DNA from 3 places in the Bacillus sp. NP247 genome. Region 2 is predicted to be linked to each of the others. Evidence: predicted binding sites of a transcription regulator. Region 2 holds the regulator's gene; each other region holds the start of a gene.
The links. Region 2 encodes NrdR, which represses ribonucleotide reductase genes. Its sites were predicted from a motif close to AACACNATATATNGTGTT; they were not measured.
Positions count from the first base shown of each region.

Region 1 (3,288 bases), 2.2 Mb from region 2:
ACTATATCATCACCTACAGCATTACCTGGTTAGGTGCTCCGCTTTTCGAACGCCAATCGCTTGCGCTCTACTCCCAAATGGGATAGTCGTTAGGCTTTTACTTATCTTAATCTTTCAGAAAGTCTCTTATTACTTTATGTTGTCCGATAACTCTGCTATACAAAATAATAAGATACATTCTGAACTTTTATATTTTCATTCTAAGATAAGATTTAGCACGGTAGGTTACCTCAAACTTGAGGCTTTCCCCGTTTAACGGAGTTTTCGACCAGCATTTCTGCTAGAAGGTGCTACATATTTAACACAAGTTCGACATCTTCACAGTTCCAATATCCTTCAGTGGATGCTGGTTATTTGCATTTGATTTAAACATTAAGTATGGGTAACCAGACTCAAGCTGAATCATAGCAATTTTAATAAGCATATCACGCGCACTAATATCTAGTGGCTTCTTCTTCACTTTCGGATTGCTCATTAATTCATCGTACATTTCGTCGATATCTATATCATCTAAATGTTTTCCGTACTCTTTAAATACTGTATAAGGCGCGAAAACATGGAAAGGTTCGTTTTTCTCAGCAAGCTCAAAGAACTTACTTGGAATGATAATTCCGATTGATAGAGACTGAATACGGCTCTTCTCATCGGCATTTATTTTTTTTGTATCAAGGAATTCTATAATATCCCAATGGAAAATGTTTAAGTATACAGCTCCGGCACCTTTTCGTTGGCCAAGTTGATTCGCATATGAAAACGAATCTTCAAGCAATTTCATAACAGGTACTACACCACTTGCGGCATTTTCGATACCTTTAATTTGCTCACCACGTGCGCGTAGCTTAGATAAGTTTAAAGCTACTCCACCACCGATTTTCGATAATTGCATTGCAGTATTAATGTTAAAGCCGATTGAATTTAAGCTATCATCCATCTCTAACAAGAAACAAGACACCATTTCTCCTCTTCTGCTTCTTCCCGCATTTAAAAAGGTTGGTGTCGCTGGTTGGTAGTTTTGTTTTACAATCATGCTTGCGAAGTGTTTTGCCTTCGCAACATCACCGCGTCCTAAGTATAATGAAACAATTGCTACACGATCTTCATAGCTTTCTAAGTATTGTTTTTGATCATTCGTTTTTAACGCATAATCTTTATAGAACTTAGATGCTGCCATATAAGATTGGAACTCGAAGTTTTCACCATAAGCGATGTTATAAACTCCTTCTACTTCCTCCAAGCTATACTCGTCCAGAACGTTGTAATAGTAATCATGTTCTTTCATATACTCCATTCGCTCTGCCACGCTATTAAAATGAACGGTATTCTCTCTAGCTTCTTCCATAAAGACTTCTAACGCCTCTTTATCTTTATGAAGCTGATAAAAACCGTCCTGCATTTGCGTGATTTCATTATTCAGTTCAATGTGTCGCAATCTCCCGCACCCTTTCTTTAAAATATTCTACATCATTATTTGTTCCAGATAACTCAAATTTTGATACAATAGGCACTTCATATTTAGTAGAAATTTTGTCAGCACTTGCACCAAACATGTCTCCCCAATTACGATTGCCACTTGCAGATACGCCTTTTAATTTTTCATTATTGCGTTCTAAAAAGTCTAAAACACGTTCCGGTACATTTCCAAAACCTGTTGTATACGTAATAAGAATAAAGTCTTCATCTAATACTAGAGCTTCTTCAATTTGAACGGCCGGCATATTTAATTTGTGAATGAAACGCTTCACGTTTCCTGTCATAGAATCATATGCAACTAACATTTCCGACCCTCCCTCTCCAATCTATATTCTCTGTATGTCGTTTCTTGATTTCTCTATATATTGTATTACGTTTCAAAATAAGACACAAGATATATGTATAAATTCTTTCTTTTTTTAACTTTTACTTTTCGACATGACCGTCGATTTTTTTCAATACAAAGACTATGAAACAACATTCTAAAACTCATGTCAATAAAGTGCTTTTCAAAAAAGTTGTCAACGAGTTTAACCTTATTTTTAAAAAAGTTAACAATATTTTTTGTCATAAAACAGTAAATGCTGGAGTAATATATTTCTCCAGCATCACGCAAAAAAGAACAGATATTAAACGATAATCTGTTCTAACAAACGATTACATTTATCAATTTTACTTTATTAAATATTATACATATTCTTTCGTTCCTCGTTACATACTAAAAGATAACTATTATAGAAAAAGATTATTATTATGGAACTTCAATTTATTTATGAAAAAAATCATTCAGGCTGCTCAATACGCAAAATATCTTTTACAAATATATGATGTGGATTCTCATCTTTATCGAGCATTGTACATACAGGAGCCTCTTCATCAAAGTATACGATCATTCCTTCTACGTACTGATATGTATGTTGAACTTGTACAGTTACTTTAATTTCTACGGCTTGCTCATATGCTCTTTTTATTTTCTGAAGCATTTTTGCTGAACATTTTCGTTGCTCTGGATACATAACCATTCCCATAAACCTATTCCCAGCTCTATCTTTCCACATATAATCCCAATGTGGCAATATGCCTTGTTTAAAATCTCCCATAATTCTCCTCTCCTTTATCTTCTATTTATGAACGTGGTGTTTCTGAATATGTATAAATTACCTGTCCACCGCGCTGTGCGTTCCCGATAATATGTTTAAAATCTTCTCGATTTACAACAACTTCTCTGAACGTATAAAATACATCTTTCGTCGCAACATACTCCTTTATTTCACCATTTTTCAGCTGATCCAAAATTGCATTTGCTAATTGTTTATCCATGTATTTCACCTCTCTGCAATAGTTTATTTTATCGCATCTTCTATAGGTCGACAACGGTAAAATTATCCCGTTACTATTATGTAATTCACTTTCATTATTTTTATAGCTATATCACTTTATTATATTCGCACTAAATATCATATACTAACATAGCTACTTCTCTATATCAAACTTTTTGACGCTCTGTATAACAAAGTTCCAATCCACTGTTTGTTATTTTATTTTATGCTACAATATACAAATAGAACTAGGAGGGATACTATGATTCGGAAAGCAAAAAAGACAGATGCGATAGGAGTAGCACCTTTACTGTATAACGCTCTGCACGAAATTGCTGAAAAAATCACAGGTAGCACAGTTGAAGCAAAAGTGATACTAGGACTTGAAACATGGTTCGCAAAAGAAAATAATCGATTGAGCTATGAAAACTGTTTAGTGGCTGAACAAGATGGAAAGGTAGTTGGGGTTATTGTCGTTTATCACGGTAGTGACGCTGAA
Region 1 is NZ_CP076653.1:3,997,864-4,001,151, reverse strand. Features, by position in the region: partial or broken gene KPL75_RS20845 (ribonucleotide reductase N-terminal alpha domain-containing protein) at 302-1,429, opposite strand; gene nrdI (class Ib ribonucleoside-diphosphate reductase assembly flavoprotein NrdI) at 1,416-1,775, opposite strand; gene KPL75_RS20835 (hypothetical protein) at 2,253-2,570, opposite strand; gene KPL75_RS20830 (hypothetical protein) at 2,596-2,790, opposite strand; gene KPL75_RS20825 (GNAT family N-acetyltransferase) at 3,052-3,288, shown strand, end outside.
Region 1: the regulator NrdR is predicted to act here: its motif matches at 1,825-1,842, upstream of nrdI (class Ib ribonucleoside-diphosphate reductase assembly flavoprotein NrdI).

Region 2 (3,288 bases):
CGGTGCGTTAAAAGGAATTGTAGAATTCAGCGAAGAGCCTTTAGTGTCTATCGACTTTAATACAAATACACACTCAGCTATTATTGATGGTTTATCTACAATGGTAATGGGTGACCGTAAAGTGAAAGTGCTTGCTTGGTATGATAATGAGTGGGGCTACTCTCGTCGTGTTGTAGATCTTGTAACGTTAGTTGTTGATGAATTAGCGAAACAAGAAAATGTTCAACATATTTAAGTGAAATAAAGGGAGGGCAAGTGAACATTTGCCCTCTTTTTTTATTTTTTTCTGAAAAGGAAAAAAATTATATAAGTATATTTTAAAAAGTGGACATACCACGAAACGTTGGGATTACTGCATTCGTGAATCGTTTCTTTTTTTTAGGGAAAAGTAAAGAGGAAAATATGACAGAAAATCGAAAAAACTGTTGTTGCAAAATGAAAATAAACAAAGTATACTAACACTCGTAAACTTAAGAGCTGAGGTACGTAGTCACTACTTAAAGGGTTAGGACCTCTCTGGACTAACTTTCCCCCGTGGTAGTGGAGCAAGCCAAATTGCAAATTAGTTTTCAATTCGAACAGTTAGATTAAATTTACAAGGGGGAACTGTAGAATGGATACTATGGATACGATGGGTCGTCACGTGATTGCTGAACTTTGGGATTGCGATTTCGACAAGCTTAATGACATGCCGTATATTGAACAATTATTTGTGGATGCAGCACTAAGAGCTGGTGCTGAAGTACGTGAGGTTGCTTTTCATAAATTTGCACCACAAGGTGTAAGTGGAGTAGTAATTATCTCGGAATCACATTTAACAATTCATAGCTTTCCGGAGCACGGTTACGCAAGTATTGATGTTTATACTTGTGGGGATCGTATTGATCCAAATGTTGCTGCAGAATATATTGCAGAAGGTTTAAACGCGAAAACGCGTGAGAGCATCGAGCTTCCTCGAGGCACTGGTAGCTTCGAAATTAAGCAGAGAGAAACAAAAGCTCTTTAAAAAAGAACATAATTGATTTAAAATGTAAAGAGGTGTATAATGCACCTCTTTTTTAGTTTATATAAAACAGGATCACGATATGTAATAACTTAGAGTGGTCATTATAGAAGAATGAGTTATATAATATTGTATATATATTTTCACATGTAGGTGAGTAGCGAAAGAATAAAGATTATAGTGTAAAGGAGTGAATGAATTGCGTTGTCCATCCTGTTTTCATAATGGAACAAGAGTGTTAGATTCGCGTCCGGTAGACGAGGGGCGCTCTATTCGAAGAAGAAGAGAGTGTGAAAGTTGTTTAAGTCGCTTTACGACATTTGAAAGAGTAGAAGAATCACCTCTTATCGTTGTAAAAAAAGAAGGAACACGAGAAGAGTTTAATAAAGAGAAAATTTTACGCGGTTTAATTAAAGCGTGTGAAAAAAGGCCTGTATCTTTAAGGCAGCTAGAGGAAGTAACACAAAGTGTGGAGCGTGAACTTCGTAACTTAGGTATATCAGAAGTGAAAAGTGATATGATTGGTGAAATTGTTATGGAGGAACTTCGTGATATTGATGATGTTGCTTACGTACGTTTTGCTTCTGTGTATCGTCAATTTAAAGATTTAAATGTATTTATTGAAGAATTAAAAGATATACTGCAAAAAGAGAGAGAGTAGAAGGAATCTCTTTATATACTGTAAGTAAACGAGATAAGAGAGCTAGAAGCGGAAGCTAATAGCTCTTTTTCGCTAATAAAGTGAAACTTTAATCATTGGTGGGTTCATCCCCAATGATTATTAGCCTTCACCAATCGGGCATTTACGGGAAGTTATCTCCCACCTAACTTCCTCGCATTCGCCGAATTTTGAGGTGGGAGTCTTACTGCCCGCAAATAGCGGGATAAATTATATAATAAAGATAGAACGAGTGAAATATAGGTTAGATTGGATGAGAGAAAGGAAAAGCAAGAATGGAAAAACAGTCATGGATGGAGCTATTGCCGATTGATCGTTATAAAGTAAGTGCGAAAGGGTTGTTACATAATTACGACCGGAAAGTATTAACGATGTTGTATCAGCCGTTAATAGGTAGTAGAGCTTTTAGCTTATACATGACGCTATGGGGAGAGTTAGAGCAAGATCGTGTGTTTGGAAAAGAGAATACACATCACTCCCTTATGGTGACTATGCAAATGCAACTTCCTGAAATATATGGGGAACGAGTAAAGTTAGAAGCGATTGGTCTTTTAAATGTATATATTAAGAAAGAAAAAGATATTCGAATGTTTATATATGAATTGCAACCACCTTTATCTCCGAAGCAGTTTTTTGATGATATTGTTTTAAGTATCTTTTTATATAATCGCTTGAGTCGGACAAAATACAACCAAGTAAAACAATATTTCTTAGAAGAAGAATTCGATTTTGCTTCTTATGAAAATGTTACGCGCTCTTTCAACGATATATTTGATTCGTTCAACCCAGGTCAGTTTGAACATGCGCAAGAAGAACTGCGTATCCCGAAAACGACAACTATGCCAAATAACGAGAATGGGGATGCCCCGAAAGTTTGGAATGATTTCTTTGATTTCTCTTTATTTGTAGACGGATTATCAGCGCTTGTTCCTAAAAAGGCGATTACAGATCAAGTGCGAGAATGTGTCATTACACTCGCTTATGTGTACGGTGTGGATGTGTTATCGATGCAAAATATCGTTCTTGGCGCAGTGACAGAGATACAAACTATTGATATCGAAAGGCTTCGGAAGGGAGCACGCGATTGGTATCAATTTGAAAATGGTCAAGCGCTACCTGTATTAAGTGAAAGGGTGCAACCTCATGCTGCTCGTACAATGAAAGAGAAAGAGCCATCTACACAAGAAGAGATGCTAATGAAGCAGTTAGAGGAAATCTCGCCAAAACAACTATTGAAAGAGATTTCAGGCGGTGCAGAGGCGACGAAAGCGGACTTGCAAATCGTTGAGGATGTAATGATAAACCAAAAGTTAACGCCAGGGGTTGTGAATGTACTTATTTATTACGTTATGCTACGCTCAGATATGAAGCTTGCTAAAACGTATGTCGAGAAGATTGCTGGACATTGGGCGCGAAAAAAGGTCGGTACAGTAGGCGAGGCGATGGCGCTAGCGAAAGAAGAGAATCGTCAATATCAAGAGTGGGCTGAGACGAAGAAAAAAGGTCGTACAGCGAAGAAAACAGTGCGAAAAGAAATGGTACCAGATTGGCTTAAAGAAGAGTCGAAAGAAGAAGAGAAAGCACCTGTAAAAAATGACGTAAGTGC
Region 2 is NZ_CP076653.1:1,811,755-1,815,042, reverse strand. Features, by position in the region: gene KPL75_RS09540 (glyceraldehyde-3-phosphate dehydrogenase) at 1-235, shown strand, start outside; gene speD (adenosylmethionine decarboxylase) at 623-1,006, shown strand; gene nrdR (transcriptional regulator NrdR) at 1,203-1,664, shown strand; gene KPL75_RS09525 (replication initiation and membrane attachment family protein) at 1,958-3,288, shown strand, end outside.

Region 3 (3,288 bases), 980 kb from region 2:
ATATCTCCTACAAGATAGCCAGTTATACGACGAATTCTTTCTATATGGACCTCGTCTTCATTTCCGCAGCTTGGACATTCATTTCCAATAACTCCATGATAACTGCAACATTTACAACGATCAACAGGATGATTAATTGAACCGTACCCAACGCCATGCTCTGCCATCGCTTGTACAATTTGTTTTAACGCCTTTTGATTATGCATCGCTGCTCCGTCTAGTTCAATATACGTAATATGCCCTCCATTACATAGAGCATGAAAAGGTCCTTCTAAACGAATTTTATTTATCGCTTGAATGTTATAATAAACTGGAATATGGAATGAATTCGTATAGTAGTTATGGTTCGTTATACCGCTAATTTCACCAAATTCTTCTCTATCTTTTTTCACAAACTTCCCTGATAACCCTTCCGCAGGCGTTGCAATTATTGAGAAATTCAGTTGATGTTCTTCTGTCGCCTTATCCATTCTCTCCCTCATAAAGGAAATGATTTCATATCCAAGTTTCCATGATTCCTCATCTTCTCCATGATGCTTTCCTGTTAAAGCTACTAAACATTCCGCAAGACCGATAAAACCAATACTTAACGTCCCTTGCTTTAAAATAGGTGCTACTGAATCTTCAGGCTGTAACTTTTCTCCACCACGCCATACACCTTGTGAATATAAAAATCGAAAATCTCTCGCTCGCTTCGTACATTGATACGCGAACCTCTCTAATAATTGCTTAATTCCTAGATCTAAGTAATAATTTAGCGCTTCAAAAAACGCTTCTTTCGATCCACTAATTAGCCCTAATTTCACTAAATTAATAGAAGTAAACGACAGGTTACCTCTTCCTATTGCTGTTTCTTCTCCATGTATATTAGACATAACACGAGTGCGACATCCCATGTAACATACTTCACTTTCAGGTCGCCCATCATAATGCACTGCATTAAACGGAGCATCTAAAAATGAAAAATTGGGGAATAATCGCTCTGCTGTCGTCTCTAATGCTAATTCAAACAAATCATAGTTCGGATCACATTCTTCAAAGTTTACACCTTTTTTCATTTTAAAAATTTGAATAGGGAAAATCGGTGTTTCTCCTTTTCCAAGTCCAGCTTGCGTCGCTTTTAACAGCTGTTTAATTAAAAGTCTTCCCTCTCTCGATGTGTCTGTTCCGTAATTAATAGAAATAAACGGTACTTGTCCCCCGCCCCTACTATGCATACTATTTGAATTATGAACGAAAGCTTCACACGCCTGATACGTATCACTTTCTGTTTCTTTCCATGCGAATTCCTCAATTTGTTCTTTCGTAAGCGGATATGATTGTAGTCGCTTTTTATGTCTCAGTACGGTTTTTCTCACATAGGGAGCTAAATCAATATCAAAGAGTGCAAACGATTGACCACCGTGCTGCATATTTTGATTCGCTTGAAAAATAATAGACGAAAGTGCCAACGCACTTTTAATGTCTTGCGGTTGTCTCATATGTCCATGCCCAGTATGAAAACCATTAGCAAGCATTTGTGCTAACGGAATTTGCGAACAAGTCGTCGTTCCTGTCGCATAAAAGTCTAAATCATGTGGATATAATATATTTTTATTTATCGCTTCTTTCACTTGATCTGATAATAATTTTTCTACAGCAAAATATCTCGCACTCTCAGATGCGAACGTTCCCATTACTCCCATCGGAGAGCGCCCATCTACATTTGCATTTTCTTGCATTAAATCTTGTTCATTGCCGTGGACAATTGTCCCAAACACTTTCATTAATTCTTCTCCACATGTATTTCGTTGTAACATTCATAACCCTCCATCAATATGTTGTTGTCTTTTGATTAAAATGTTACAACATATAGTCTCGCTGTTTCTGTGAGAAATGTAACATTCCTGTGAATTTTTTTTCACGAAATAATGAATTTTTCATTTATAAAAAAGAAATGTGCTCTTTACAAATGTATGGTACAATATACGGGAAAAACTCTTTTTACCCTTTATCAACACATTTGTATAAAGGAGACTGAACTCATGATTATTACATATCTTTTATTTATCGTTGCCTATCTACTCGGTTCGATTCCATTTGCATTAGTCGTTGGAAAAATCGGTTATGGAATCGACATTCGTGAGCATGGAAGCGGTAATCTAGGCGGAACAAATACATTCCGTACATTAGGGAAAAAAGCAGGTTTTATCGTAACAATTGCTGACATTTTAAAAGGCACATTAGCAACAGCTCTACCGATTATTTTCGGATTAGATACTCACCCACTATGGTTTGGATTAGCCGCTGTTCTTGGACATGTCTATCCAATCTTCGCAAAATTCCGCGGTGGTAAAGCAGTTGCAACTTCTGCTGGCGTGCTATTATGCTACTCACCAGTTGTATTTGCAATATTAGCTGTTGTATTTTTCACCCTTTTATTTACAACAAGATACGTATCACTTTCTTCTATGGTAACAGCTGTCGTTGCTGTTATTGCATCAATTGTTAGCGGGGATAAAATCTTCATTATTGCGATGTGTTTATTAGCTGGTATGGTTATTTATAAACACCGTGCAAATATCGGACGAATTATAAATAAAACTGAACCGAAAGCAAACTTTTCAAAAAAGCAAAAATAAGATCGTAACCCACATAACGCAAAAAGAAAACGTGAAGCATATTAATAGCGTCTTTTTGCGTTATTTTTTATACTTAAGAAAAAGCAACATAATTTGGAGGAACTATACATGAATCTTTCCGTAACAAAAGAAGCAGCACAATGGTATAAAGACGAATTAAACCTACAATCAGGTGAAACACTACGCTTTTTCGTACAATACGGTGGTTGCAGTACTGTGCAAAAAGGACTTTCTTTAGGAATTCGTAAAGATGATCCTGCACATCCTGCTGTTCAAACTCAAGAAGAAGGTATTAACTTCTTTATTGAAGGCGATGATGAGTGGTTCTTCGATGGACATAATTTATCTGTTACACTTAACGACGGTGACGATTTCCCGCAATTTAATTATGAAAAATAAAAAAACGTGGCTTCTGCCACGCTTTTTTATTTTTTCTTGATTTCCTCATATTTCGCATACCACTCAGGATATAATTTTTTAAATGATACAGGGCGGAATCCTTCTTTTTTCGCACAAATATTCGTCGTGCTTGCAGTAATACAAAGTTCACCATCACCATTATAAACTTCATATCCATATACAACGCGAAGCGGGCTCACAGTATCAACCCACGTTTTCACAATAGCTTTTTCTCCGTAACGCATCGCTTTACGATATGAAATTTGCA
Region 3 is NZ_CP076653.1:828,985-832,272, forward strand. Features, by position in the region: gene KPL75_RS04295 (anaerobic ribonucleoside triphosphate reductase) at 1-1,799, opposite strand, end outside; gene plsY (glycerol-3-phosphate 1-O-acyltransferase PlsY) at 2,025-2,621, shown strand; gene KPL75_RS04305 (HesB/YadR/YfhF family protein) at 2,730-3,020, shown strand; gene KPL75_RS04310 (acyl-CoA thioesterase) at 3,047-3,288, opposite strand, start outside.
Region 3: the regulator NrdR is predicted to act here: its motif matches at 1,842-1,859, upstream of KPL75_RS04295 (anaerobic ribonucleoside triphosphate reductase).